DNA from 2 places in the Terrabacter sp. AAH1 genome. Region 1 is predicted to be linked to the other one. Evidence: predicted binding sites of a transcription regulator. Region 1 holds the regulator's gene; the other holds the start of a gene.
What was found. The regulator HspR, encoded in region 1, represses chaperone genes until heat shock. The targets are predictions, from matches to a motif close to AAGTTGAGTCNNNNNGACTCAACTT.
Positions count from the first base shown of each region.

Region 2: a site for HspR is predicted at 5,227-5,251, ahead of ACXR8F_RS15155 (ATP-dependent Clp protease ATP-binding subunit). Genes of this name have one in related genera too.

Region 1 covers NZ_JBTJJV010000015.1:43,026-57,750, forward strand. Annotated here, with positions in the region: gene ACXR8F_RS18385 (HAD family hydrolase) at 1-325, shown strand, start outside; gene clpB (ATP-dependent chaperone ClpB) at 312-2,873, opposite strand; gene ACXR8F_RS18395 (hypothetical protein) at 3,017-3,241, shown strand; gene ACXR8F_RS18400 (ATP-binding protein) at 3,248-6,322, opposite strand; gene ACXR8F_RS18405 (heat shock protein transcriptional repressor HspR) at 6,491-6,952, opposite strand; gene ACXR8F_RS18410 (DnaJ C-terminal domain-containing protein) at 7,003-8,016, opposite strand; gene ACXR8F_RS18415 (nucleotide exchange factor GrpE) at 8,106-8,813, opposite strand; gene dnaK (molecular chaperone DnaK) at 8,810-10,720, opposite strand; gene ACXR8F_RS18425 (hypothetical protein) at 10,928-11,776, opposite strand; gene ACXR8F_RS18430 (alkaline phosphatase D family protein) at 11,773-13,488, opposite strand; gene ACXR8F_RS18435 (dienelactone hydrolase family protein) at 13,551-14,297, opposite strand; gene ACXR8F_RS18440 (phosphotransferase) at 14,360-14,725, shown strand, end outside.
Region 2 covers NZ_JBTJJV010000010.1:23,024-37,748, forward strand. Annotated here, with positions in the region: gene ACXR8F_RS15125 (proline dehydrogenase family protein) at 1-591, opposite strand, end outside; gene ACXR8F_RS15130 (hypothetical protein) at 778-1,491, shown strand; gene ACXR8F_RS15135 (maleylpyruvate isomerase N-terminal domain-containing protein) at 1,491-2,309, shown strand; gene ACXR8F_RS15140 (alpha-hydroxy-acid oxidizing protein) at 2,387-3,682, shown strand; gene ACXR8F_RS15145 (SAM-dependent methyltransferase) at 3,767-4,519, shown strand; gene ACXR8F_RS15150 (nucleoside deaminase) at 4,516-5,007, shown strand; gene ACXR8F_RS15155 (ATP-dependent Clp protease ATP-binding subunit) at 5,350-7,974, shown strand; gene ACXR8F_RS15160 (ABC transporter ATP-binding protein) at 8,227-8,970, shown strand; gene ACXR8F_RS15165 (FtsX-like permease family protein) at 8,967-10,298, shown strand; gene ACXR8F_RS15170 (LCP family protein) at 10,321-11,580, shown strand; gene ACXR8F_RS15175 (amino-acid N-acetyltransferase) at 11,577-12,107, shown strand; gene ACXR8F_RS15180 (ABC transporter ATP-binding protein) at 12,199-13,131, opposite strand; gene ACXR8F_RS15185 (ABC transporter permease) at 13,128-13,952, opposite strand; gene ACXR8F_RS15190 (ABC transporter permease) at 13,945-14,725, opposite strand, start outside.

The DNA of each region.
Region 1 (14,725 bases):
CGCCATCGACGAGACCGTCGAGCGGCTCGAGGCGCTGCGGTCGGCGGGCCACCGCACCTACGTCTTCACCAACGGCACCGACAACGTGCCGGCGGAGCTCGAGCTGCTCGGGCTGGGGCGCCTCTTCGACGGGCTGCTCAACACCGCCGACTTCGGTGTCGCCAAGCCCGACCCCCTCGCGTATGCCGCCGCCCACCGCGCGATCGAGGGTGACCTCGGGCGCGAGCTGGCCCGCAGCGAGGTGTGGTTCACCGACGACCGCGAGGACAACGTGGCGGCGGCACGCGAGTTCGGTTGGGACGCAGAGGTGTTCAGCCGAGCGTGAGCTGCTCGGCCGCCTCGTCGACCCCGACGGTGACGGTCGAGCCGTCGCGCACGTCGCCCGAGAGCAGGCCCCGGGCGAGCCGGTCGCCGATCTCGCGCTGGACCAGCCGGCGCAGCGGCCGGGCACCGTAGGCGGGGTCGTAGCCGCGCTCGGCGAGCCACAGCCGGGCCGCGTCGGTGACCTCGAGGGTGATCCGACGGTCGGACAGCCGGGACGCGAACGCCCGCACCTGCAGGTCGACGATGTGCGCGAGGTCGTCGCGGCTCAGGGCGTCGAAGACGACGACCTCGTCGAGCCGGTTGAGGAACTCGGGCTTGAACGACGAGCGCACGACCCCCATGACCGACTCGCGGCGGGCCTCGGGGCTGAGCAGCGGGTCGGTGAGGAACTGCGAGCCGAGGTTGGAGGTGAGCACGAGGATGACGTTGCGGAAGTCGACCGTGCGGCCCTGGCCGTCGGTGAGGCGGCCGTCGTCGAGCACCTGAAGCAGGATGTCGAAGGTCTCGGGGTGGGCCTTCTCGACCTCGTCGAGCAGGATCACCGAGTAGGGCCGGCGGCGCACGGCCTCGGTGAGCTGGCCACCCTCCTCGTAGCCGACGTAGCCGGGGGGCGCACCGATGAGGCGCGCGACCGAGTGGCGCTCGGAGTACTCGGACATGTCGATGCGCACCATGGCGCGCTCGTCGTCGAAGAGGAAGTCGGCGAGGCTCTTCGCGAGCTCGGTCTTGCCGACGCCGGTGGGGCCGAGGAAGAGGAAGCTGCCCGTCGGGCGGTCGGGGTCGGAGACGCCGGCACGGGTGCGCCGGACGGCGTCGGACACGGCGCGCACCGCGTCGGTCTGGCCGATGAGCCGCGCGCCGATGTGCTGCTCCATGTGCAGCAGCTTCTCCGACTCGCCCTCGAGCAGCCGGCCGGCCGGGATGCCGGTCCAGGCGGAGATGACGTCGGCGATGTCGTCGGCGCCGACCTCCTCCTTGACCATCGGGGTCTCATCGGACGCGGTGGCGGCGGCCTCGCGCTCCTGCGCGGTAGCGAGGTCCTTCTCGAGGGTCGGGATGTCGCCGTAGAGGATCTTCGAGGCGGCGCCGAGGTCGCCCTCGCGCTGGAGGCGGTCGGCCTGGGTGCGCAGGTCGTCGATGCGGGCCTTGAGCTCACCGACGGCGTTGAGGCCGGACTTCTCGGCCTCCCAGCGCGCGTTGAGGGCGGCCAGCTCCTCGCTGCGGTCGGCGAGGTCCTTGCGGAGGCGCTCGAGGCGCTCGCGCGAAGCGGCGTCCGTCTCCTGCTCGAGCGCGAACTCCTCCATCTTGAGGCGGTCGACGGCACGGCGCAGCTCGTCGATCTCGACGGGGCTCGAGTCGATCTCCATGCGCAGGCGCGAGGCCGCCTCGTCGATGAGGTCGATGGCCTTGTCGGGCAGCTGGCGCCCGGAGATGTAGCGGTCGGAGAGGCTCGCCGCCGCGACGAGGGCCGAGTCGGCGATCGTCACCTTGTGGTGGGCCTCGTAGCGCTCCTTGAGGCCGCGGAGGATGGCGATGGTGTCCTCGACGGACGGCTCACCCACGAAGACCTGCTGGAAGCGTCGCTCGAGCGCGGCGTCCTTCTCGATGTGCTTGCGGTACTCGTCGAGCGTCGTCGCGCCGACGAGGCGCAGCTCTCCTCGGGCGAGCATGGGCTTGAGCATGTTGCCGGCATCCATCGCGCCCTCGCCGCCGGCGCCCGCGCCCACGACGGTGTGGATCTCGTCGATGAACGTGACGATCTGCCCGTCGCTGCCCTGGATCTCCTCGAGGACGGCCTTGAGGCGCTCCTCGAACTCGCCGCGGAACTTGGCACCGGCGAGCATCGAGCCGAGGTCGAGGGAGTAGAGGGTCTTGTCGCGCAGGCTCTCGGGCACGTCGCCCTCGACGATGCGCTGCGCGAGGCCCTCGACGACGGCCGTCTTCCCGACGCCGGGCTCGCCGATGAGGACGGGGTTGTTCTTCGTGCGGCGGCTCAGCACCTGCACGACCCGGCGGATCTCGGCGTCGCGGCCGATGACGGGGTCGAGCTTGCCGTCGCGGGCCCGGGCCGTGAGGTCGGTGCCGTACTTGGCGAGCGCCTCGAAGGTGCCCTCGGGGTTGTCGGAGGTGACGGGGCGGCCGCCGCGCAGCTCGGGGATGGCCTTCTCGATCGCGTCGGCGTCGAGGCCGAACTGGCCCGTGCGCGCGATGGCGAGCAGCAGGTGGTCGGTGGAGACGTACGAGTCGCCCATCGCCGTCATGTACTGCTGCGCCTGCTGGAGCACGCGCGCGGCGGTGGGTGAGAGCTGCGGCTGCTGGGTGCCGCCGGTGACCTGCGGCATCGTCGCCATGGCCCGCTCGGCCGCGGTGGTCGCGTCGGTGACGCTCGAGCGACCGGCGGTGAGCAGGGCGGGGGTGGTGGTGCCGCTCTGGGCTGCCAACGCGAGCAGCAGGTGGGCCGGCTCGATGTTCGGGTGGTGCTTGCCGGCCGCGGTGGTCGCGGCCTGGGCGAAGGCCTCCTGAGCCTTGTTGGTCAGCTGAAGGTCCATGCGTTCTCCTGGTGCGGGGAAGGGAGTCACTGGAGACAACCGGTGGCAAGTTGAGTGTATTCCACTCAACTACGTGCGTGGCGCGCCGCTCCCGTATGCCGTCTCGCGCGCCCGGACACGCTCCTGACCCTACGCTCGGAACCATGGACGCCGCCCGCCTCGCGACCGAGCTGACCAACGCCCGCTTCGGCACGACCCAGTTCCGGCAGGGCTACGACATGGCCGACTGCGCCGACGCCCCCCGCGCGGGCACGGCCCCCACGTCGGCGCCTGAGCTCTCCGCGATGCCCGACGGAGCCGCGGCGAGCCGGCCGGGAGTCCTCGCTCGCCTGCTCGCCGCGGTCCGGGGAAACCAACCGCTGCGTTGACCCGGCTCAGGCCGAGTCGGGGTCCTGACCACTCTCGACGACCCTGGCTGCGATCTCGCGCAGCTTGATGTTGCGGTGGAGCGAGGCCTGCCGGAGCATCTCGAACGCCTGCTTGGCGGTGACGCGGTGGCGCTCGATGAGCACCCCCACCGCGTGCCCGATCAGCCGATGGCTCTCGATCGCCTGCTCGAGCTGGTGCTCCTTCTCGGCGCGGGCCCGGCTCGCCACGACCCGGTCGACCGCCTGGCCGAGGATCTGGGCGAGCAGGTCGCCGACGATCAGCTCGTCGCTGCCGACGATGCGCGGCTCGTCGAACTGCACCCACGCACGGCACTCCGAGTCCTGCGACGTCGGGAGGAGCAGCAGCCCCTCACGCTTGTCACCGACGAGGACGTCGTGGCCGTGCGGCGACGACTCGAGGCCCTCGCGGACGGCGTCGTCGAGCTCTGACGGCTGCACGCGGCCACGGGGCGACAGCACCACGACGTCGCCCTTGTCGTCGGCCACCCGGAGGGTCACCTCGCCGTCGAAGAGCACGGTGAAACCGGTGACGGCCGTGGCCAGGGCCTGGTCGAGCCCCTCCGCGGCGGCGAGCTCGACGGCGACCCGGCCGGCGAGCTCGCGGCGCATCCGGGACTCGCGCTCGCGGGTCTCGTCGCGGGCCACGCCGAGCACGAAGCCGGCGTGGTCGGCCGTCTCGGGGACGCTCGCGGCCCGGGTGTGCACCCACGCCTCTCCCCCGCTCTTCCTCCGGATGCGGTAGTGCTCGTCGAGGAAGGGCTGGCCCGTGCGCAGCAGCTCGACGCGGCGAGCGTGCGCCTCGTTCTCGGCGGGCGCCTCGTCGGCCGGGATCCACCACGGGTAGGGCGGGGTGAACGGCCCGTCGGCCAGCGACCAGCCGTAGTCGCGGGTGAAGGCCCCGTTGAGCTCGACCACGGTGCCCTCGGCGTCGGCGACGACGAGCGGCTCCTGGATGGCGCCGAGGATGGCGCGCAGCCAGGCGGCGTCGCGCGAGCGCGAGCGCGACCGGACGAGGTTGGCGGAGAGCCGGGCGCGCAGCTCGGTCGGGTCGAACGGCTTGACGACGTAGTCGTCGGCACCCATCGTCAGCCCGATCGTGCTCGCCTCGACGCCGGCGCGCGCCGACAGGAGCACGACGGGCAGGTCTCGCAGGGTGGGGTCCTCGCGGATCTCGCGCACGAGGGTCAGGCCGTCCATCCGCGGCATCATGACGTCGGCGAGCACGATGTCGGGGCGGGCGGCCCGCATCCGGGCCAGAGCCTCCACGCCGTCACGCGACGTGACGACGTCGTAGTCGTCACGCAGGTGCCGGGTGACGTGCCAGCGCATGTCCGGGTTGTCCTCGACGACGAGCAGGGTCGGACGTCCCGTGACGGCACGCGCGGGGGTGTCCGCGTCGCCCTCGTCGGGGCCGGCCCAGGCCGCCGCCTCGCTGATGAACGACTCCGCCGGCCGCGGCGTGATCGACGGCCGGCTGGCCGACTGCGTCGGCGGCTGTCCCCACGGCAACCGGACGGTGAACGTGCTCCCCCGTCCCTCGCCCGTGTCGAGGGAGATGCTGCCGCCGAGCAGCCCGACGAGCTGCCGGACGATCGACAGCCCGATGCCGGCCCCCTCGCGCGAGCGGCGCTCGTCGCTGCCGGCGAGCTGCCGGAACCGGTCGAAGACGTGGTCGCGGTCCTTCTCGGGGATACCGATGCCGGTGTCGCTGACCGACACCACGTAGCCGGCCTCGTCACCGCTCAGGGAGAGCCCGATCCGGCCCTGGGGCGTGAACTTCAACGCGTTGGACAGCAGGTTGAGCACGATGCGCTCGTACATGTCGACGTCGACGTACGCCTGCCGTGGGAGGTCGCCGCGCTCGACGACGAAGTCGAGCCCCATCCGTTCGATGGCCGGGCGGAAGTTGGCGGCGACGCCGTCGGTCACCGCCGCGACGTCGACGGCGACGGGGTGCGGCTCGACCGCACCGGCCTCGACGCGGGTGAGGTCGAGGATGCGGTCGACGAGCCCGGTGAGGCGCTCTGAGTTGCGCGCGATCATCTCGAACCGACGGCGCGTGTCGGCGTCGAGGGCGTCGGCGGCCAGGGCGTCCTGCACCGGCCCGGCGATGAGCGCGAGCGGCGTGCGCAGCTCGTGGCTGACGTTGGCGAAGAAGTCGGACTTCGCGACGTCGAGCTCGGCGAGGGCCTCCTCGCGCGCGCGGTCGTCGGCGCGTCGACGCACGCCGCTCAGGGCCGTCGCGGCGTGCGAGGCGCACAGCTCGGCGTACGCCTGCAGCTGGGCGTCCCAGGGCCTGCGTGGGTTGGCCCCGAACCGCAGGAGAGCCGTGGGTTCGGAGAGTCCGGGCTCGAGCACGGGGACGACGTGCACGCCGGGCTCGGCGTCACCCGTGAGCGCGGCGGAGCCGCTGCCGTCGACCCAGACGAGGTCGACGTCCAGGTGGTCTGCGGTCTGCCTGCGGAGCACCTCGAGGGTGCGCTCGCGCACCTGCTCGCGACCCTCGGGCGCCGTCGCGACGATGAGCGCCTGGAACAGCTCGAGCGCGGCACCGGCGCGGCGCACCGCCAGCACCTTGTCGGTCGTCTCGACGGCCACGTTGAGGATGCCGGCGACGTGGCCGTCGGCGTCGTGGATGGCGCCGTAGGACCACGTGAAGTAGGCCTCCTCGAGGAAGCCGAACCGGTCGACGACGAGCAGCTCGTCCTCGACCCAGGTCGCGGGCCCACCCCCGAGCACCCCGTCGAACATGGGGCCGATGACGTCCCAGACCTCGGGCCAGACCTGCCGCACCGGGCGGCCGAGGGCCTCCGGGTGCTTGCTGCGGCCGAGCAGGGTGCGGTAGCCGTCGTTGTAGACCATGGTCAGCTCGGGCCCCCAGCACACGAGCATGGGGAAGCCCGACGACAGGCAGATGTCGACGATGGAGCGCAGGTTGTCGGGCCAGGCCTCGACCGGCCCCAGCGGCGTCGCGGACCAGTCGTGGCGGGCGAAGAGCTCCTGCATCTCGACCGAGCGGCGTACGGGCGCGCCGAGATCGGACCCCGGGACTCGGTTCACGGAGTCACCGTCGGGGTATGAGGGGGTCACACGACCTCCGGAAAGTGGAACACGCAACGGCCTCCGGCGGCATACAGCGGGACAGACACCCCGTCTGCTCGAGGCTGGCACAGTGTTGCACACGGCACCGACGAGGGGGCCGGCTCGGGCGCCGGCGTCCGCTGGTCGCTAGCGCTCCGGGCGCCAGACCACCAGCGCCTGCGAGGCGGGCGTGCGCGGCGGGCGCTGCCCGGGCCGGACGGCCACGACCTCCCCGCGCGGACCGACGGCGAAGACCCGTGCGCCCGAGGCCCCGGCCGCGAGGGCCGCGCGGGCCGTGCTCAGCTCTTCGGTCAGCTCCTGGACACGCGACTGCAGCGCGTTCACGTGGTTCTCGAGGTCGAGGATGCGCTGGATCCCGGCGAGCGAGACGCCTTCCTGCGAGAGGCGCTGGACCTCGCGGAGCAGCGCGACGTCGCGCGAGCTGTAGCGACGGCCGCCGCCGCGCGTGCGGGACGGCGAGACGAGGCCGAGCCGGTCGTACTGCCGCAGGGTCTGCGCGTGCATGCCGGCCAGCTCGGCCGCGACGGAGATGACGAAGACGGGCGCGTCGTCGTCGTGGCCGCCGGGTCGGGCGCTCCTGCGAGCCATTCCAGCCACCTCCTCCTCCTCGTCGTTCGTGTGGTTCGTCGCGTATGCCGTCAGGCGCGGGCGCGCTCGAAGAGCTCGGCCCGCGGGTCGTGGCCACTCTCGGCCGCGGCCATCTTCTCGACGGCCTCGCGGGCCTCGTCGGTGAGCCGCTGCGGCACGACGACCTGCACCTTGGCGAGCAGATCACCCGTGTGGTCGCCGCGCTTCACGCCGCGCCCCTTGAGGCGCAGCACCCGGCCGCTCGGCGTACCGGCCGCTACCTTGACCTTGACCTGGCCACCGTCGAGGGTCGGCACCGCGACGGTCGCGCCCAGCGCGGCCTCGGCGAAGGTGACGGGGAGGTCGATGGTCAGGTTGTCACCGTCACGCCCGAAGACGGGGTGCTTGTCGACGGACACCGTGAGGATCAGGTCGCCGGCCGGAGCGCCAGGATCACCCTGACGCCCCTTGCCGCGCAGGCGGATCCGCTGGCCGTCCTTGACGCCCGCCGGGATGCGGGCGTTGATGCGGCCGAGGTCGGGCGAGCTGAGCGAGACGGTCGAGCCCTCGACGGCGTCGCGGAAGCCGATGCGGGTGCTGGCCTGCACGTCGGCGCCGGGGCGGGGCCCCGCGGGGGCTCCGTAGCCGCCGTAGCCGGCGCCGGGTCCGGCCGCACCGCCACCGAACATCTGGCCGAGGATGTCCTCGAGGTTCGGCTGGCCACCGGCACCGCCGGTGCTGAAACGCACGCGCTGCCCACCGCCACCGGCACCGCCGAACGCGGAGAAGATGTCCTCGAAGCCGGCGCCGCCGCCACCGGGGCCACCCGCGGTGAAGCGGGCGCCGCCGTGCGACATGGCGCGGATGGCGTCGTACTCGCGGCGCTGCTCGGGGTCGGAGAGGACGGCATACGCCTCGCCGATCTCCTTGAAGCGCTCCTCCGCCTTGGCGTCGCCGACGTTGTGGTCGGGGTGCATGGTGCGGGCGAGCTTGCGGTACGTCTTCTTGATCGTCGCCGCATCGGCATCCTGGGGCACGCCGAGGATGCCGTAGAAGTCCTTCTCGAACCAGTCCTGGCTAGCCAAGGCGCACCTCCTTCGTCACGGTGGGACTCACGCTGCTCCCATCATCGGGTATGCCGCCGGGCTGCGCGTGCAGCCCGGCGGCGGACGTCTCAGGCGGGGTCGGCAACCGACACCCGCGCGGCACGGACGAGCCGGTCACCGATGCGGTATCCCGGCTGCAGCACCTGGACGACGGTCGTGCCGGTGGCACCCTCGGGCAGCTCGGCCTCGACGTGCATGAGGGCTTCGTGCACGTTGGGATCGAACTCCTGACCGGCCTCGCCGAGGCGCTCGACGCCGTAGCGGCCCAGCGTCGCCTCGAGCTTTTCGGCGATCGCGGCGAACGGCCCCGCGGCGAGGTCGCCGGCCTGCCGGGCCATGTGGATGTCGTCGAGCACCGGCAGCAGCGACTCGACGACGCTGCCGACCGCGGAGTGGCGGATCACCTCACGGTCGCGGTCGACGCGCTTCTTGTAGTTGACGTACTCGGCCTGCAGTCGCTGCAGGTCCGCGAGCAACGTCGCGGCCATGGTGTCCTCCTCGGCGAGGGCGACGCCCTCCGACTCCTCGGACTCCTGCGCCGCGGCCGACCCCTTGGGGGCGTGGTCGTACTCGTCCTCGCCGCCGGGCTCGGACGAGGCGCCGGAGCCGCCCTCGTAGTACGTGTGGTGGCGCTTGCCGTCAGCCGGCGCCTCGTCGGCGGCCGGCCCCGGGGCGCCGGCAGCGTCACCGCTGCCGGCACCCTGTGCACCCGTGGCGGTCACGTCGGGCTGCTCGCCCGTCGGGCCGTTGCCGGTGGGGTCGGTCGACTCGGTCACTTGGCTTCCTTGGCCTCGTCGTCGTCGACGACCTCGGCGTCGACCACGTCGTCGTCGGCACCGGCCGACGCGCCCGCCGACGCACCAGCGTGCGAACCGTCCTGGGCGTCAGCGGAGCCCGCGGCGCCGGCGCCCGCCTGCTCGGACGCGTAGACCGCCTGGCCCATGGCCTGCGACTTGGTGTTGAGGTCCTCGACCTTCGCCTTGATGTCGTCGGCGCTGGCCTCGGAGCCCTCGGCGATGGCGGCCTTGAGGTCGGCGAGCGACTCCTCGACCGGGGTCTTCACGTCGGCGGGGATCTTGTCGCCGGACTCCTTGAGGAAGTTCTCGGTCGAGAAGACGAGCTGCTCGGCCTGGTTCTTGACCTCGGCCTCCTCGCGGCGCTTCTTGTCCTCGTCGGCGTGCGCCTCGGCGTCCTTGACCATGCGGTCGATCTCGTCCTTCGACAGGGCCGAGCCGCCGGTGATCGTCATCTTCTGCTCCTTGCCGGTGCCCTGGTCCTTGGCACTGACGTTGACGATGCCGTTGGCGTCGATGTCGAAGGTGACCTCGATCTTCGGCACGCCGCGCGGGGCCGGCGCGATGCCGGTCAGCTCGAAGGTGCCGAGCGACTTGTTGTGCTGGGCGATCTCGCGCTCACCCTGAAAGACCTGGATGAGGACCGACGGCTGGTTGTCGTCGGCGGTGCTGAAGATCTCCGAGCGCTTCGTCGGGATCGCGGTGTTGCGCTCGATGAGCTTGGTGAAGAGGCCACCCTTGGTCTCGATGCCGAGCGAGAGCGGCGTGACGTCGATGAGCAGGACGTCCTTGCGCTCACCCTTGAGGACACCGGCCTGCAGGCTCGCGCCCATCGCGACGACCTCGTCGGGGTTGACGCCCTTGTTGGGCTCCTTGCCGCCGGTCAGCTCCTTGACGAGGTTCGAGACGGCCGGCATGCGGGTCGAGCCGCCGACGAGCACGACGTGGTCGATGTCGGAGACCTTGATGCCGGCGTCCTCGATGACCTTGTGGAACGGGGCCTTCGTGCGGTCGAGGAGCGACTTGGTCATCTGCTCGAACTGCGCGCGCGACAGGGTCTCGTCGAGGTGGATCGGACCCTCGGGCGTCATCGAGATGTACTGCGCCGAGATGTTGGTGCTCGTCGCGGTGGAGAGCTCCTTCTTGGCGCGCTCGGCCTCGTCGCGCAGGCGCTGCATGGCGATCTTGTCCTTGGACAGGTCCTGGCCGGTCTTGTTCTTCACCTGCGTGATGAGGTGCTGGACGACGACGTCGTCCCAGTCGTCGCCACCGAGGTGGTTGTCGCCGTTCGTGGCGCGCACCTGGATCGTGGCGAAGCCGTCCTCGGCGTCCTTGCCGACCTCGAGGAGGGACACGTCGAACGTGCCGCCACCGAGGTCGAAGACGAGGATGAGCTCGTCCTCCTTGCCCTTGTCGAGGCCGTAGGCGAGCGCCGCGGCGGTGGGCTCGTTGACGATGCGCAGCACGTTGAGGCCCGCGATCTCACCGGCCTCCTTGGTGGCCTGGCGCTCGGCGTCGTCGAAGTACGCGGGGACGGTGATGACGGCGTCGGTCACGGTCTCGCCGAGGTAGGACTCGGCGTCGCGCTTCAGCTTCTGCAGGATGCGGGCGCTGATCTCCTGCGCCGTGTACGTCTTGCCGTCGATCTCGGGCGACTTCCAGTCGGTGCCCATGTGGCGCTTGACGGAGCGGATCGTCCGGTCGACGTTGGTGACGGCCTGGCGCTTGGCGACCTCGCCGACGAGCACCTCGCCGTTCTTGGAGAACGCGACGACGGACGGCGTCGTGCGCCCGCCCTCGGCGTTCGCGATGATGCTCGGCTCGCCGCCCTCGAGGACGGAGACGGCCGAGTTGGTGGTACCGAGGTCGATGCCGACGGCACGTGCCATGGGTGACTCCTTGATGGTCTGGATGGGTCCGGTGTCTGCCGGTCCCGGGGTAGCTGTCCGGAAACTGGCCCTCGCTCAATGTGCTCCGCCCGACCCGTGGTTGTCAAAGCCGGACTCGCAAATCTTGCGTTCACTCGACTCAACTCTTGGTTCGCGGGCTTTGTTCCTCGACCTGCGGACTTTCTGCCGAGGGACTCCGGAGCGGCGTCAGACGACCCTGCGGAGCTCGAAGGCCTGGCGCAGCTGCGTCACGTCGGCGGCCGGGGCGTGCTCTCGCGCCAGGACGTACGTCTCGTCGACCAGAGCGACCAGCGCGCGGACGGCATCGTGCGGGCCGGCGACGAGCAGCTGCCGGATGCGGGCGGCGAGACGGTCCGGCCGATGCGGCAGCAGCGACTCCTCCCAGTCGAGCCACTTGTGGAACGGGTGCGGCATCCACACCCGGTTCAGGCCGAACAGCGCGTCGAGCACGCCCTGCACGCCGTCGAGCAGGTCGCGGTGCAGCAGCAGCACGTCGTCGCGGGCCGCGAGCATCTCCAGCCGTTCGCGGCTGCGCAGGTCGAGGCCCTGCTCCACCATCGCCACCGCGAGCGCCTCGGGATAGTCGGCGCACCGCGCCCGCCACACCTCGATGACGCCCTGCCCGTGCAGCGGTATGCCGTCACGCAGGGCGGTCACGCGCACCTGCAGCTCCGCCTCGGTGTCGCCCGCGAGCGCCCGGTCGAGATAGGTGTCGATCGTGGAGGTGACGAAGCCGCTGACGTCGATCCTGACGCCGTCGACGAGCAGGCCGTCGGCCCACTCGTGCTCGTCCTCCTCGGCGTAGACCCGCTCGAAACCGGCTCCCTCGACGGCCGCCTCGCGGTCGGCCGAGGACGGCGGAGCCGTCCAGTAGACGTCGAGCTCGATGTCGGACGCCGCGTCGGCGAGGCCACGGGCCACCGACCCGCCGACGAGCGCTGCGGCGACACGGTCGTTGCCGGCATACGCCCGGACCGCCAGTCGTGCGATGTCGACCCGGCGAGCCACATCGTCGACCTGCTGGCCCGCCGTCATGACGAGACGGCCGCCGGGATGCGCACGCTGGAGACGGTCGTGAGCACGGGGTGCGCGTCGTCGCCGTCGCGCACCTCGCCGCCGCGCCAGACGATCGAGAGGTCGCGCCCCTGGACGGTCAGCTCGGCGAGGCAGTTGTCGAACCACGGGCCGTCGGTGACGCGCCACGGGTAGGCGGGGTCGGGCACGTGCTTCGAGTGGCCGGCGACGAACCGCATCGGCCGCACCAGGCCGCGCGCGAAGAGCGACATCATGACGCGCACGCCTCGCGGCATCGGGTTGCGGATCGGTGAGCAGACCGCCTGCACGATGCGCGAGCGGGCGCCGTGGCGCGACCTCGCGTCGACGACCTCGGCCACATAGGAGTTGTGGACGTCGCCCGACAAGAAGACGACGGTGGCCGGCGGCTTCCCCCGCTCCCCGCGCGCCACCTGCATCACCGACTCGAAGACCTCGACGAAGCCGTCGTTGAAGGCCGCCCAGTGCTCGAGATCGATCGACTGGCGGGCCTTCTCGGCGCCCTGGGCGATGAGGCGGCCGTGCGTGCCCATGGCGAGCACCTCGTCGATCGCCTCGAAGTCGTGCAGGCCCGGCGGCAGCATGAAGGGCAGCGACGTGCCGATGAGCAGGTGCTCGACGTCGCCGGTGAGCTGCTCGTCGAGCCACCGCATCTCGTCGGGGTCGAGCATCGACCGGTGGTGCGGCTCGAGCACGCGCGCGGCGCGGGAGTCGACGACGACGAGGCGGCTGTCGCCGAGGTCACGGCGGAAGCTCCACCGGTAGACCTCCGGGTGCCGGTCGGAGCGACGGGCGAGGTCGAAGACGGCGTCGGTGAGGTCGAGCTCGGAGCTGCCGTCGACCCAGCTCGCTTCTGCCGCAAGCACCTTCGCGTAGATCTCGTCGTCGGCGAGCTGAGCCGGCGACAGGTTGCCGATGTGCTGGTAGACCCAGTACGACGAGAGACCGCCCATGAGCCGCTCGTGCCACCAGGCCGTCCGGTTGATCTCCTGGTGCCACGTCCACGACGTGTTCCAGTCGTCACGGATGTCGTGGTCGTCGAAGATCATGCAGCTCGGCACCGTGGACAGCAGCCAGCGGTTGGCGTCGTCGTTCCAGGCGAGCCAGTAGAGGTGGGCGTACTCCTCGTAGTCCTTGATCTCCTCGCCCGGGGGCGCCTCGATGTCGCGGCGGCGGGCGATGAACTCGCGCATCGCCTCGGACGTCTCGTCGGCGTAGACCTGGTCGCCGAGGAAGGCCACGAGGTCGGGCCACTCCTCCTCGCCCCGGGACAGGGCGAGGGCGAGCGTGCGCAGCGCGTCGACGCCGTTGGTGCGGTGCCCCTCCCGGTCGTGCGGCACCGTGGTGCGGCACGACCCGAAGAGCAGGCGGGTCGGCCGCGACCGGTCGATCGTGCTGATGCGGGACCGCGGGAAGGGGCTGTCGGCCTCGGGCCAGGCGAGCACGCCGTCGACCGTCACGGTGTAGTCCCAGCTGCCGCCCGGCTCCAGGCCGTCGACGACGACGAGCGCGTAGTGGTGCCCCTTGACCGAGAAGGTCGGGGCGCTCCACGAGCGGCCGTCGGCCTCCACGGCCACGCGCGCGGGCCCCGGAGTCTCGACCCACACCGTCGCCTCGGTCTCGCCGACGTAGCGCAGCATGGGTCCGAGGACGAGCAGGCTGGTCGGGTCGGGTCGCGAGGGCTCGTCGGTCATGCCCCAGACTTACTCCACCGCGGCGTCACTCGGGGACGAAAGCGCTGTGAGAACTCTGTGGCTCAGCGCGCGCCGCCCAGGTGCGCCTCGAGGAAGGCGAGCGTGCGCTGCCACGCGTCGGCGGCCACCTCCGCGTTGTACCTCGACGGCGAGTCGTCGTTGAAGAAGGCGTGACCGACCCCGTGGTAGACGCGTGCCGTGAAGTCCACGCCGGCGTCCGCCATGCGACCCTCGAGCTCGGGAACGCCGTCGGTGATCCCGTGGTCCTCCTCGCCGTAGAAGGCGAGGACGGGGCAGGCGATCGTCGCGGGGTCGGCGTGGTCGGGGAACGTGCCGTAGAAGGGGACCGCCGCCCGCAGCCGGGCGTCCGCGGCCGCGAGGGCGAACGCGTACGTGCCCCCGAAGCAGAAGCCCACCACGGCGACCCGACCCTCGACCCCCGGCTCCTCCACCAGCGAGTCGACGACCGCCGTCAGGGCCGGGACGGCCCACGCCGCGAACTCCGGCTGGCGCGCCGGTGTCGTCGCCGCCCGCAGGTCGGGCTGGGCCGCGAGCCGCTGCTCCTCGGTGCCTCGCGACACGAGGTCGAAGAGGCGGGAGCCGACGTCGGGCGTGAGTCCGACGTGACGCAGCAGGTCGGGCGCCACCGCGACGTAGCCCTGCGCCGCGAAACGGTCGGTGACGTCCCTGACGTGGTCGGTCAGGCCCCAGATCTCCTGGATGACGACGACGGCCCCGCGGGCCTGGCCCGGCGGGTCGGCGCGGTAGGCGGTGAGGTCGTGCTCGGGGAAGTCGGTCATCGTGCCCATGGGACAGTCCTACTCCCTGCTCCGCGAAGGCGGGCCCGGCCGGCGGCAGCGAGAATCGGGACGTGACCGACGATGCGCACCCCGAAGCCGCCCTCGACGCGGCCCTCGACAGGTGGCTCGCGGCGTGGCTCGGTGCGGTCGAGCGACGCACGACGCCCTCCGGCGCCGAGATCGCCTTTGCCGCCGAGGCGGTCGCCAAGGTGCACCATCGCCGGACCCGCGCCGCCGAGCTCGCCCAGCGCCTCCGTGCGGTCGCCGAGCCCGGGCCGGCCCCGTGCTGGGTGCAGCCCGTCGAGGCGATTCCCCGCACCACTCCCGACGACCGGCTCGTCACGCTGTGGCCGCGGGTCGAGGTGCTCACCGAGGACGCGCCGGAGCACCCGTGGGCCGACGCGGGGCGGCTGCTCGCCCGCCTGCACCGGACGCCC
Region 2 (14,725 bases), on a different contig from region 1:
GGCGCCCTTGCACAGGCGTACGCGTGAGCCGGCGTGCGCGAGGTCACGGCAGTCCGCCTCGGTGCGGTAGAGGTAGGCCTGCAGCACGGCGCCCACCGTCGGGAAGTCGGCACGCAGCTCACGGAGGGCATCGAGCGTGAGGTCGGTGGTCGTGTGGTCCTCCATGTCGAGGGTGACCGTGGTGCCCGACTGCTGCGCGAGGTCGCAGATCTCGCGGGCGTGGTCGAGGGCGATGGCGTTGCCGTCGCCCGGCAGCGCCTGGCCGAGCGCGCTCAGCTTGAGCGACACCTCGACCGTGCCGCCCTCGGTGAGTCCCTGGTCGCGCAGGGCCGTGAGGAGCGAGAGGTAGGCGTCGCGGGTGTGGCGCGCCTGCGCGATGTCGGTGGTGTCCTCGCCGAGGTAGTCGATGGTCGACAGCCGGCCGGAGGCCGCGATCTCCGCGGCGGCGCCGACGACGTCGGCGCGCTCCGCGCCCGGGACGAAGCGCTTGACGACCGAGCGCGACACGGGCGCCTTCTCGATGACGTCTCGGATCTTCTCCTGCTTGGACAGCTGCAGGAGCGAGTTGCGCAGCAGGTCGCTGGCGTCCACGGGGGCCTCCGGGTGGTGCTCGGGTGGTGACGGGCGGTCGGGTCCGGGGTGCCGGGCCCGCAGGTCGGGGGTGCGCGGGCCGGCGGTGGCCGCCCCGCCCGGCAAATCTACCGCCGCCGTGCCCGCCCGCCCTCCGTGCCCGCCCGCTCCCCGGCCGTCGGGGCGCCATGGGGCAGACTCGCTGCCATGCGTCGACCGACCGCCCGAGCCCTCCTCGCCGCCGTGACGCCGCTCGTCGTCGTGCCGCTGCTGGCCGCGTGCTCCGATGCCGCGGCCACGATGCCGGTCGTCACCCCGTCCACGCGGGGCATCGCCACGACTCCGGCGGCGACCGCCACCACGGACGACCCGCTCGCTCCCCCGTCGAGCCTGACCCCGCCCCGGGTGCACCCGGCCGACGCCGTGGCGGCATACCTCGAGGGCTACGACGTGTCCGGGCTGACCCGCGCGCCCTCCGGCGACACCGCCGACGTCGCGGCGTGCCCCGGGACGCCGCGGCTGACGAGGACGAGCGGGCCGGACGCGTACGCCCGCTCCTGGACGGGAGCGACGGGCACCCGCGCCGACGTCGCCGCGATCACGTACCCCGACCTCGCCGCCGCCGCGAGGGCCGTCGAGCCGGTGCTGGCCGCCGCCGCGTCGTGTCGGGCACCCGAGGCGGCCAACGGCGTGACGACGGCGGTCGCCAACGAGCGACGTGACGTCGCCGAAGGTATGCCGCTGGGCCGGGTCGACCTGACCCGCACGTCCGCCGCCGGCACGGTGCACGACTACATCGGGGTGGTGCAGGTCGGCAACGTGCTGCTGCGGCTGACCTACTCCTCGCCCGACGGCAAGGTCGCCAACGAGAAGGGTTCGAACGCCCTCGCCCTGCTGGCCCGACACGTCCAGGGTCTGTGATGGTCTCGCTCGCCGACGACGCGCTGCAGTCGCCGGGACCGCTCGGGCTCACCCTGGACGTCCTGGGCGACGGGCTCGGTTCGGCGTCGACGGTGCTGCGGGCCAACGCGATGGCTGCAGGCCTCGACGCGCCGGTGCCGACCTGCCCGGACTGGACGGTGCTCGACCTCGTCGCCCACCAGGGCATGGTGCACCGTTGGGCCGCGAGCCAGCTCCGGGGAGCCCCCATCGACCCACCGGAGCCGCTCGAGGCCGAGGGCCGCGCGTCGGCCGACGTGCTCGGGTGGTTCGACGAGGGCGCCACCGACCTGCTGCAGGCGATCGTCGACGCGCCCGACGACCTCGAGGCGCTGGTCTTCCTCGAGCACGCGCCTCCCGCCCGCCTGTTCTGGACCCGCCGGCAGTGCCACGAGACGACGATCCACGCGGTCGACGCCCTCGGCGCCCGGCTGCGCCGGCCCGCGCGCGCCGACGAGACGTGGATCTCGCCGGAGGTCGCCGTCGACGGCATCGACGAGCTGCTGGTCGGGTTCATCACCCGCAGTCGCAAGGGCGCCTCCCCCGACAGGTCCACCGACCCGACGCGCCTGCTCGTGGCCCCCGACGGTTGCGACGTGGCGTGGCTCGTCGACCTTGCAGCCGGCCGGCCGATCGAGACGAGGCGGGTGCGACCCGACGCGGTGGACGTGTCGGAGCGCGACCACGAGTGGCGGGGCGGACCCGTCGACCTCTACCTGCGCCTCTGGAGCCGGGGCGCCTCCGACCCCGTCAACGACCTGGAGCGCTGGTGGCGCGAGACCATCTCGGTCACCTGGTGACCCGCCCGCGCAGGCGCCGCCCGTAGCAGGATGGGCCGGACGTGACGAGGCGCCGGACCGCGACGTGAGGAGCAGGTATGCCGCCTGAGGGGTTCGGCCGGGCCGTGCAGTCCGCCATCTACCGCGCGGGCGCCTTCGGCCACCGTCCGGAGGTGCCGACCGATGGCACGCGACTCGAGGAAGCCGCTCGAAAGGTGATGTCCCGCAGGGGTTTTGCCTACGTGGCCGGTTCTGCAGGGTCCGAGGCGAGCGCCTCGGCCAACGCGCAGGCCTTTGCCCACTGGCGGGTCGCGCCGCGGATGCTCGTCGACACGACGGAGCGCGACCTCGGGGTCGAGCTCTTCGGTCGGCGCCACGAGAGCCCGTTTCTCGTCGCACCGATCGGGGTGCTGTCGATGGCCCACGACGAGGCCGACCTCGCCGTCGCCCGCGGGGCGCGTGAGCAGGGCGTCACCCAGATCATCAGCACGCAGGCATCGGTGCCGATGGAGGACATCGCGCGGACGCTCGCCGGCTCCGGCCACTGGTACCAGCTCTACTGGAGCAGCGACGACGAGCTCGTCGAGAGCCTCGTGTCGCGCGCCGAGGCCTGCGGCAGCGAGGCGCTCGTCGTCACGCTCGACACGGCATACCTCGGCTGGCGGCCCCGCGACCTCGACCTCGGGCACCTTCCGTTCGCGCGCGGCGAGGGCATCGCGCAGTACACGTCGGACACCGTGTTCCGTCGGCTCGTCGCCGAGCGGGTCGCTGCGGCGACGCCCCAGCCGCGGCCCCGGCCCACGCCCGCTGCCGTCGCGACGCTGCTCTCGATGTCGCGCAACCACCCCGGCGACACGCGGCACAACCTGACCGCCCCCGAGCCCCGTGCCGCCGTCGAGACCTTCCTCGACGTCTTCAGCCGACCGTCGTTGACGTGGGACGACCTGCCGCGACTGCGTTCGCTGACGTCGCTGCCGATCGTGCTCAAGGGGATCCTGCACCCGGACGACGCGCTGCGGGCCGTGGACGCAGGCGTCGACGGCGTCTACGTCTCCAACCACGGGGGGCGCCAGGTCGACCGGTCGGTCGCGGCGCTCGACGCGCTGCCACGTGTGGTCACCGCGGTGCGCGGTGCCGGCTCACAGATGCCCGTCATCTTCGACAGCGGGATCCGTTGCGGTGCAGATGCTTTCATTGCCCTCGCACTCGGAGCCACTGCCGTCGCAGTGGGTCGCCCGCACGTCTACGGGCTCGCCCTCGCAGGCGCCGACGGTGTCTCGCAGGTGCTGCGCAACCTGCGCGCGGAGCTCGACCTGCAGCTCGCCCTCTCGGGCCAGACCTCGGTCGCCGGGCTGACCCCCGACGTGCTCGTTCGCGTCCGGGACGACGGCTAGCAGCCCGACCAGCCCGCGACGCAAGGCAACTCGACCCGTGGAACTCGCTCGACGGCATACGTTCTCGTCACGGAGGATCGACCCATGCCCGCCCTCGACCACCTGACCCGAGCCGCCTACCCCAGGTCGGCGAAGTACGACGCGAAGTGGCTCGTCGACCTCGACATGGGGCCGCACCCGCTGTGGCTGCTCGAGGACCTCGCGGCCGACCTCGCCCTGCGGCCCGACATGCGCGTGCTCGACCTCGGCTCGGGCCTCGGAGCGACGTCGGTCTTCCTCGCGAAGGAGTACGGCGTGCAGGTCGTCGCGGCCGACCTCTGGGTCGACCCGAGCGAGGCCGGCGCCGTGTTCCGGAAGGAGGGCGTGGACGACCGGGTGCTCCCCATGCGCGTCGACGCGCACGCGCTGCCGTTCGGTCGCGGCTCGTTCGACGCCATCGTCAGCATCGACGCGTGGGAGTACTTCGGCACCGGGGACCACTACCCGCCCTACCTCGCGAAGTTCCTCAAGCCCGGCGGCCAGCTCGGCGTCGCCACCCCCGCCCTCACCACCGAGGTGCGCGAGCTCGGCGAGATCCCCGAGCACATCGACCGCGTCGTCGGCGCCGAGACCGCTGCCTGGCACACCGCCGACTGGCTGCGGAGCCAGTGGGAGTTCAGCCGCGCGTTCACCCGCGTCACGGCGCGCACGCAGGAGGACGCGTGCGCGAACTGGCTCCTGTGGGAGCGTGCCGTCATGGAGCTCAAGGGCACAGTGACCTCGGCCGTCCAGGGGATGCTCGAGGCGGACGGCGGCGCCTTCGTGACCTTCGCGCTCGTGACGGGGAGGGTCGCATGAGCCTCTCGGCCACGGACCTCGAGCACCTGCGGCGGGCCGTCGCGCTCGCCCGGCTGGCCCTCGAGCGCGGCGACGAACCGTTCGGCTCGGTGCTCGTCTCCGGCTCCGGAGAGGTGCTCTTCGAGGACCACAACCACGTCGTCGCGCTCGAGGCGACCCAGCACCCCGAGTTCGCCATCGCGCGGTGGGCGGGCGCGCACCTGACGCCCGCCGAGCGGGCTGCGGCGACCGTCTACACGTCGGGAGAGCACTGCCCGATGTGCTCGGCCGCGCACGCCTGGGTGGGGCTGGGGCGCATCGCGTATGCCGTCAGCTCGGCCCGGCTGGGCGAGTGGCGGTCGGCGTGGGGCTCGCCCGCGTCGCCCGTGGCGGCTCTGTCGATCCGCGACGTGGTGCCCGGTGCCGTGGTCGACGGGCCGGCCCCCGAGCTCGAGGACGAGGTGAAGGCCCTCCACGCCGAGTTCGCGAGCAGCGCCCCCACCCCCTGACGGCCCCGCCGGTTCCAGCGCCACGGCCCCCGAACCGTCGGGCTGTGGAGGACCGGGACGCGGGCGGCCCGGTCTGCTGGATCGTCTGGGCATGACATCGGACCCCGAGCCGGGGAGCTACGTCTCCCACCGCACGGCGGCGACCCGAACGGGGTAGGGGTGCGCCGTCCACAGAGGTAGGTGCGGCCACATCTGTCCGCCCACGGCGAACAGATGCGGAACCTGAGCCGATCACGCTCAGGATGGGAACAGGACGCGGCCGGCTCGCGTTGGTCGGGTTGTGCTCGCTGACAGCGGGCACGGATAGCATCGAGATGTCTCTCGATCAGTCAGGAGAAGAACATGTTCGAACGGTTCACCGACAGGGCCCGAAGGGTGGTTGTCCTCGCGCAAGAGGAAGCTCGCCTGCTCAACCACAACTACATCGGGACCGAGCACATCCTCCTGGGTCTGATCCACGAAGGCGAAGGCGTCGCCGCGAAGGCCCTCGAATCGCTCGACATCTCGCTCGAAGCGGTCCGGGCCCAGGTCCAGGAGATCATCGGCCAGGGGCAGCAGGCCCCGACCGGCCACATCCCCTTCACGCCCCGCGCGAAGAAGGTTCTCGAGTACTCGCTGCGCGAGGCACTCCAGCTCGGCCACAGCTACATCGGCACCGAGCACATCCTGCTCGGTCTGATCCGCGAGGGTGAGGGCGTTGCTGCCCAGGTCCTCGTCAAGCTCGGCGCGGAGCTCAACAAGGTGCGCCAGCAGGTCATCCAGCTGCTCTCCGGCTACCAGGGTGGCCAGAGCGGCGAGAAGGCCGGCGCCGGCGTCGGCCAGGGCCAGGCCGAGGGAACGCCCGCGGGCTCCCTCGTGCTCGACCAGTTCGGTCGCAACCTCACGCAGGCGGCCCGCGAGGGCAAGCTCGACCCGGTCATCGGGCGTGAGAAGGAGATCGAGCGGGTCATGCAGGTGCTGTCCCGCCGCACGAAGAACAACCCGGTCCTCATCGGCGAGCCCGGCGTCGGCAAGACCGCCGTCGTCGAGGGTCTCGCCCAGGACATCGTCAAGGGCGAGGTGCCCGAGACGCTCAAGGACAAGCAGCTCTACACCCTCGACCTCGGCTCGCTCGTGGCCGGCAGCCGCTACCGCGGTGACTTCGAGGAGCGGCTGAAGAAGGTCCTCAAGGAGATCCGCACCCGCGGCGACATCATCATCTTCATCGACGAGATCCACACGCTCGTCGGTGCCGGTGCGGCCGAGGGCGCCATCGACGCCGCCAGCATCCTCAAGCCGATGCTGGCCCGCGGCGAGCTGCAGACGATCGGCGCGACGACGCTCGACGAGTACCGCAAGCACATCGAGAAGGACTCGGCCCTCGAGCGGCGCTTCCAGCCGATCCAGGTGCAGGAGCCGACGCTGCCGCACGCCATCGAGATCCTCAAGGGCCTGCGTGACCGCTACGAGGCACACCACCGCGTGACGATCACCGACGGCGCGCTCGTCGCGGCGGCCAACATGGCCGACCGCTACGTCAACGACCGCTTCCTGCCCGACAAGGCGATCGACCTCATCGACGAGGCGGGCGCGCGACTGCGCATCCGCCGGATGACGGCTCCGCCGGACCTGCGCGAGTTCGACGAGAAGATCGCCGCGCTGGTGCGTGAGAAGGAGTCGGCCATCGACGGCCAGGACTTCGAGCGCGCGGCGCGCGTCCGCGACGACGAGAAGCGCCTCCGTCAGGAGAAGGCTGCCCGTGAGGCCCAGTGGAAGTCGGGCGACATGGACGTCGTGGCCGAGGTCGACGAGGAGCTCATCGCCGAGGTCCTGGCTGCCAGCACCGGCATCCCGGTGTTCAAGCTGACCGAGGAGGAGTCCAGTCGACTGCTCCACATGGAGGACGAGCTGCACAAGCGCATCGTCGGCATGGACGACGCCGTCAAGGCGCTGTCCCAGGCGATCCGCCGCACCCGTGCCGGCCTGAAGGACCCGCGCCGCCCCGGTGGCTCGTTCATCTTCGCCGGCCCCACCGGTGTCGGTAAGACCGAGCTGGCCAAGACGCTCGCCGAGTTCCTCTTCGGCAGCGAGGACGCGCTGATCCAGCTCGACATGTCCGAGTACTCCGAGAAGCACACGGTGAGCCGGCTCTTCGGTTCGCCTCCCGGCTACGTCGGCTACGAGGAGGGCGGCCAGCTCACCGAGAAGGTGCGCCGCAAGCCGTTCTCCGTCGTGCTCTTCGACGAGGTCGAGAAGGCCCACCCGGAGATCTTCAACTCGCTGCTGCAGGTTCTCGAGGACGGCCGCCTCACCGACTCGCAGGGTCGGATGGTCGACTTCAAGAACACCGTCATCATCATGACGACCAACCTCGGCACGAGGGACATCTCCAAGGCCAACATGGGCTTCTCGTCCGGGCCCGACAGCCGCACCGACTACGAGCGGATGAAGGCCAAGGTCACCGACGAGCTCAAGCAGCACTTCCGGCCCGAGTTCCTCAACCGCGTCGACGACACCATCGTGTTCCCGCACCTCAACAAGGCGGAGATCACGCAGATCGTCGACCTCGAGATCGCCAAGCTCGACAAGCGGCTCAAGGACAAGGACATGGGCATCGAGCTCACGCCCGCGGCCAAGGACCTGCTCGCCAAGAAGGGCTACGACCCCGTGCTCGGTGCGCGCCCGCTGCGCCGCACCATCCAGCGCGAGATCGAGGACGCCCTGTCGGAGAAGATCCTCTTCGCCGAGTTCACCTCGGGCCAGTACATCAAGGTCGACACCGAGGGCGAGGGCAAGGAGGAGAAGTTCACCTTCTCCAACATGGCCCACCCCGACGCGCACCGACCGGCAGACGACCTGCCGGAGCTGCCGGAGGGCGCTGCCCTCGACGAGGCGCTCGGTGTCAACGTCACCGCCGGCCCGTCGACGGTGCCCGACGACCAGGTCTACCCGGACTCGGGGATGACCGGCACCGGCACCGAGCGCTGAACCCAGCGCTGGGGCGGCCCGCACCGCCCTGACCGACCGGAGGGGTCGGGGACCACGGTCCCCGGCCCCTTCGCCGTGCCGGCCGTCGTCCCGGGGCCGTATGCCGTCGCGCGGGTCGTCGTCGCCGGGGTCGTCGTCGCCGGGGTCGTGGGCCGCCGGGTGGGCCGTCATACCGGAGTCGTACACGCTCGGCCGGCAGAGCCGACCGCGGTCCGATGTGGGCAGGCAGGCCTCCCGGCGAGGGTTGCCCCCATGAGCCACAACGACCTCGACAACGCATCGGGCCACCCCGACAGGGACCTCGTCGCCCGCGACCTCGTGATGACCTACGGCAAGGGCCGCTCGAGCGGGCAGTCCGGCCCGCCCGCTCTCGGCGGGGTGGACCTCATCATCCGCGCGGGCCAGAGTCTCGCCGTGATGGGCCCGTCCGGCTCGGGCAAGACGACGCTGCTGCACGTGCTGGCCGGCATCCTGCGCCCGACCGGCGGCCAGGTGCTGTGGCGCGGTCGCGACATCGCGCGCATGTCGGATCGCGAGCGGACCGTGCTGCGCCGCAAGGACTTCGGTTTCGTCTTCCAGCAGGGCATGCTCCTGCCCGAGCTCCCCGCGATCGAGAACGTCGCCCTGCCCCTCATGCTCGACGGCACGTCACGTTCGCAGGCCACCGCCCGGGCAGCGACCCTGTTCGCACCGCTCGGCCTCTCCGGCTTCGAGAAGCGGCGTCCCGGCGAGCTGTCGGGCGGGCAGGCGCAGCGGGTCGCGATCGCCAGGGCGCTCGTGGCGCGCCCCGGCGTGGTGTTCGCCGACGAGCCGACGGGTGCGCTCGACCAGACCACGAGCGGCGAGGTCATGCGCCACCTGACCGAGCTGACCGCCCACACGGGCGCCTCGCTCGTCGTCGTGACGCACGACGAGAACGTCGCCGCGTGGTGCCACGGCGTGGTGCGCGTGCGCGACGGACGGGTCGTCGAGCACAGCGCGCAGGCCGCCCGATGAACGCCGCGGTCTCGCTCTGGTGGCGGCTGCGTCGCGCCGCTGCGGCCGACGACCGGGTGCCGGGTGTGCTCGCCGTCGTCTCGTTCGCGGTGGCGACGGCGGCCCTGCTCGTCTGCGTGGCCGGACTGTCGGCCTTCGAGGCGCGCAACCCGGTGCCGCCGGGGCACAGCACCGGCCTGTCCATCGACGAGGCCATGATCGGCGACCTCTACGTGACCCTCGCGTGGATCGCGACCACCTGCATGGTCATCCCCATCCTCACGCTGGGTGGCGTCGCGGCCCGCCTCGCCATCGCCCGGCGTGACCAGCGCCTGGCTGCTCTGCGGCTGGCCGGAGCGACCTCGGCCCAGGTGACCGTCATGACGCTGGCCGAGGCGGCGGCCCAGGCACTCGTCGGGGCGCTGACCGGGGTCGTGCTCTACCTCGCCGTTCTGCCGATCGTGGCTCGGCTGACGTTCCAGGGCCGCACGTTCGACCTGAGCGAGCTCGTGCTGCCGCTCGGCCAGACGGCGGCCGTCGTCGGTGCCGTCGTCGTGGTCGCGATCGTCTCGGGCGCGTCGAGCCTCGCGAGGGTCGCGATCAGCCCCCTCGGCGTCGCGGCCCGCACGAGCCCGAAGCGGCTCAGCATCCTGCGCGTGCTCGTGGCCGCGGCCGCCGGTGCGGCCTGGGTGCTCGCCATCACCCCGATGAAGGAGCCGGAGCGCCTCACGATCGTGCTCGTGCTGGGCGCGGTGATCCTGGCGGTCAACGCGGTCGGTCCGTGGGTCGTCATGGTGGCCGGCAGGGTCGCCGCCCGCATCGCCCCGACGGCGGCGACGCTGCTCGCCGCCCGCCGCATCGCGGACGACCCGAAGAGCACGTGGCGGGCCGTCGGCGCGCTCGGCCTGGCTGTCGTCGTCGTCGGTTTCACGAGCCTGGCCCAGGTCGACGACCCCGGCACGCCGCTGGAGGCCTACCTCTCCGCGGACCTCGGCACCGGAGCCCTGGTGACGCTCGTCATCATCACGATCGTCGGTGCGACGTCGACCGGTGTCGTGCAGGCCGCCCGGGTGCTCGACCAGCGCGAGCAGTACCGCGCCCTGGCCCTCGCCGGCACCGGAGAGCGGTCGCTGCACCGGGCGCGGGCACTGGAGGTCGCCCTGCCCCTGGCCATGACGATCGCGTTGTCGGCCGGCTTCGTCCTCGTCCTGATGCTGCCCTTCCTGAGCAGGCTCGACGGCGGCCTCGTGGTGCGGTTCGTCGTGACGTCGGCGATCGCCGGCGCAGTGGTGCTCGCTTCGGTGCTGGCCTCCCGCTCGCTGGTCCGGACGGCGTCCCGCGTCGCGTGAACCGGTCGTCTACGGTGGGGCGGTGACCTCTGAGCACCGCCCCACCGATCGCCGGCGCACCGACCCCGTATGCCGTCCGGCGCGCTCACGTCGTCCGCTCGCCCTGCGCGTGGCCGGCGTCACGGCGGTCGCCGCGCTCGCTCTCGGCGCGTGCTCGTCCGACCCGGCCGCACCGCGCGGCGCGTCGCCGGCATCGTCGGCAGCCACCGGCTCCCCCGACGGCTCGACCTCCGGCACCACCTCGACCACGGCAGGTGGCGCCCGGGTCGAGGGAGCGCCGGCGCCACTGGCCGCGCTGGTGCGCAGCCTGTACGCCGGAGGCGACCTCACGCGTACGGCCTCCCCCACGGCGGCCGCCGCGCTCAAGGCGCGCCGGGCCGCAACCGGCTCGCTGGACGCGACCGCGAAGGTCGGCTCGTGGATGGGCACCCCCGTTGCAGTGGTGACCTCGGGCGACGACGTCACGCTCGCCGTCGGTCCGACGTGGAAGGTCGTCGGCGGCTGGTGGCCCTCACTGGGCGTCTCGAAGCCGAGCCTCGGCGCGGGCCCCCGCTTCGTCCTGGCGATCGGGTCCGACGCCCGACCGGGGCAGCCCCTCGAGCGCACCCGGGCCGACGTGCTCCAGGTCATCGGGATCGACGGCAAGGGCGGCGGCGGCGTGATGGGCATGGCCCGCGACCTCTACGTCCCGCTGTCGACCGGGGGACGGGGGAAGATCAACTCCGCCATGGTGTTCGGTGGCCCCGAGGCGCAGGTGAGCACCGTGCGCAAGGTGACTGGCCTGCCGATCCAGGGCTACGTCGTGCTCGGCTTCACCGGCTTCACGAAGATCGTGGACGACCAGGGCGGCATCCCCATCGTCGTGCCGAAGACCGTCGTCGCCTCGCACGCCCGCAACATGGTCATCAAGGCCGGCCCCCAGACTCTCACCGGCAAGCAGGCTCTGGCGTACGCGCGTGAGCGAAAGACGTTGCCCGACGGGGACTTCGGCCGATCTCGTCACCAGGGCGAGGTGATCCTCGCGTCCGCCGTCAAGGCCAAGCTCGCCGGTCCGATCGCGATCCCGTCGGCGCTCACGAGCTTCAGCAAGGTCGGCAAGAGCAACCTCACCGCCGAGCAGATCCTCACGTTCACGGCCGGGCTCCACCAGCTGAGCCCGCTCAAGGTCGGCAGGGGCGTGGCCAAGGGGGCGTTCGGCACGGCCGGAGGGCAGTCGATCGTGGTGCTCGGCAACGAGGCCCGTCGCCTGTTCGCGCAGTTCCGTGACGGGAACCTGGCATGAGCACCGTGACGCACGAGGCGGGTTCGGGCCCGCAGCCCGTCATCCGGCGGGCGCGCACCGCCGACGTTCGCGGCATACGGGCTCTCGTGGCCCCGCTCGCCGAACGCCGGGTGCTCGTGAGCAAGGAGGCGGTCACGTACTTCGAGAGCCTCCAGGAGTTCCGGGTCGCCGAGCTCGACGGTCGCGTCGTCGGCTGCGGCGCCTTGCACGTCATGTGGGAGGACCTCGCCGAGGTCCGCACCCTCGCGGTCGCGCCCGAGATGCTCGGCACCGGCCTCGGCGGTCGGCTGCTCGAGGCCCTCGTGGACGACGCGCGCGAGATCGGGGTCGAGCGGCTCTTCTGCCTCACCTTCGAGACGGACTTCTTCGTGCGGCACGGGTTCGAGGTCATCGAGGGTCAGGCCGTGCCGATGGACGTCTATGCCGAGCTGCTGCGGTCCTACGACGAGGGCGTGGCCGAGTTCCTCGACCTCGAGCGGGTCAAGCCCAACACCCTCGGCAACACCCGGATGCTCCGCACCCTCTGAACCGTCGGCCACAGAGACGGCCACCTCTGGCCTCTCGACGGTTGAAGGTGCTGACGGGTAGGGCTCGGGTCAGGCGCGGGTCATTCGCGGGTCAGGCTCGGCCCGAGGCGGCGTAGATGCGCCGCACGACGTCCTCGATGTCGGGCTCCTCGATGGTGAGGTCGCGCACCTCGTGCCGCGCCGAGACGTGCGCCAGCACCGCTGCCGCGGTGGTCGCCTCGGAGTCGAACGCGAGCCGCTGCCGCAGCCCGTCGGACTCGCTGCCGAGCAGCCGGGTGCGCGGGATGTCGTCGAGGTCCGGCGTGGGCTGTGCGAGGTCGATGACGAGGACGCGCTGGGCCCCGACCGTCGCGGCGAGCCCCGTCAACGTGCCGTCGAAGGCGAGCCGGCCGTGGTCGACGACGAGCACGCGGTCGCAGAGTCGCTCGATGTCGCCCATGTCGTGCGTCGTCAGCAGCAGGGTCGTGCCGCGCTCGCGCCGCTCGGCGACGAGGAACTCACGCAGGCGCTGCTTCGACAGCACGTCCAGGCCGATCGTCGGCTCGTCGAGGATGAGCAGGTCTGGCGAGTGGAGCAGCGCGGCCGCGATCTCGGCGCGCATGCGTTGCCCCAGCGACAGGGAGCGCACGGGGGTCGCGAGCTGCGGACCCATCTCGAGCTGCTCGACGAGCACGTCGGTGCGCGACCGGGCCTCCTTCTCGCCGAGGCTGTGGATGGCGGCGAGGATCGCGAACGAGTCGCGCAGGAGCAGGTCCCACCAGAGCTGAGACCGCTGGCCGAAGACGACGCCGACCCGACGGGCGACGCCGATGCGCTCACGCATCGGGTCGAGGTCGCACGTGCGCACGTGCCCCGAGGTCGGCTTGAGGATGCCGGTCAGCATCTTGATCGTCGTCGACTTGCCGGCGCCGTTCGCACCGATGTAGCCGACCGACTCTCCCGGCTCGACGGAGAAGGTCATCCGGTCGACGGCGCGGGTCTTCTTGAAGTCGCGCACGAGGTCGCGGGTCTCGATGATGCTCATCCACCGGCTCCTTGGTAGTGGCGGGTCCCGAGTCTCCAGCAGAGGCCGGCGATGCCCCAGGCGAGCAGGGCCGCGAGGGGGGTGCACCAGGCGAGCCACGGGGGCGCGAGGCTGTCGCCGGGCAGGTCGAGGATGGCGACGGCCGGCACGTAGGCGACGAAGGCCGTCGGCACGACGAACGTCCAGAAGATGCGCAGCGGACCGGGGAAGACCTGCTGGCTCTGCTGGGCGGCATACTGCCCGCCGTACGTGAACGAGTTGGTGAACTCCGAGCCGTCCACGAGGAAGAACTGCAGCCCGCCCGCAGCGGTGAACAGGGCCGCGAAGATCGCGGTGCCGCTCACGACGGTCAGCACGATGAGCACGACCGTGGCGGGCGACCAGGCGACGGCGCCCGTCGTCAGGGCCACGACGAGCGCGACGACGGCGACCGAGAGGCGCCCGATCCGGCGCATCGACAGCTCGCTCGTCATGAGCTGCGCCAGCAGTGGCAGCGGCCGCACGTAGAAGGCGTCGACCTGGCCGGCGCGGATGTAGACGGGCAGCTGGTCGAGGTGGCCGACGAACATGTCGGCCAGCGAGAAGGCGAGGTTCGACAGGGCGAAGACGAGCAGCGCCGCCTTGAAGTCGAGCCCGCCGAGGAGCTCGACGTTGTGGAAGATGACCCACACCTCCGCGAACTCGGCCAGCCCCACCCCGACCGTGCCGAGGATGTCGGTGACGAACGAGGCGCGGTACTGCATCTGCGCGCGGGCGCGCGAGGCGAGCAGCACCCGGTACGGGCGCAGCCGCTGCGACAGCGAGACCCTGGCGTCAGCCACCCTGCACCTCCAGACGACGCCGGCCGGCGCGCAGCACGACCTGGCCGAGAACGATGAGCAGGGTCGCCCAGAAGAGCTGCACCGCAACGGCCGACGCGATGTCCGCGCCGACCACGCGTCCGGCGAGGATGTCGATCGGGTTCTGCAGCATCGACGGGAACGGCGACCACTGCGCGATGGTGCGCAGCCAGTCGGGAAACCAGGGCACGGGGAGGTAGAGCCCGCACAGCAGACCGCCCGTGATCATCCAGAGCAGCGTGATGCCGCGGATCTCGACCAGCCAGAACGCGAGCAGGTTGATGACGAAGTTGCCCGAGAAGGCGACGACGACAGCCAGCCCCACCGACACGGCCCCCACCACCCAGCTCGCTGCCGACGGCGGCCATGCCATGTCGAAGAGCAGCGCGCCGAGCAGCAGCGCCGGCAGGCCACGGCCGAGGAGGTTGATGGCGGCACGACCGAGATCACCTGCCAGATAGGCGAACTGGGGGTTGATGGGGCGCAGGAAGTCGACCGCGATGTCTCCGGACCGCACCCGGTCCTTGACCTCGGAGAAGCCCCAGAGGTTGACCGTGCCGAGCAACGCCTGGCCCCACCACACGAAGGCGATCGTCGTCGGCTTGTCGTAGCCACCGATGGCGGCGTTCGCGGAGGTCAGCGCCGCGAGCAGGATCGAGGCCCGGATGAATCCGAAGACGGAGTTCGTCGTCATGCCTGCCAACAGGGCCAGGCGGTAGGTCGAGTGCCTCCGGAAGCCGGCCCGCACGAGCACC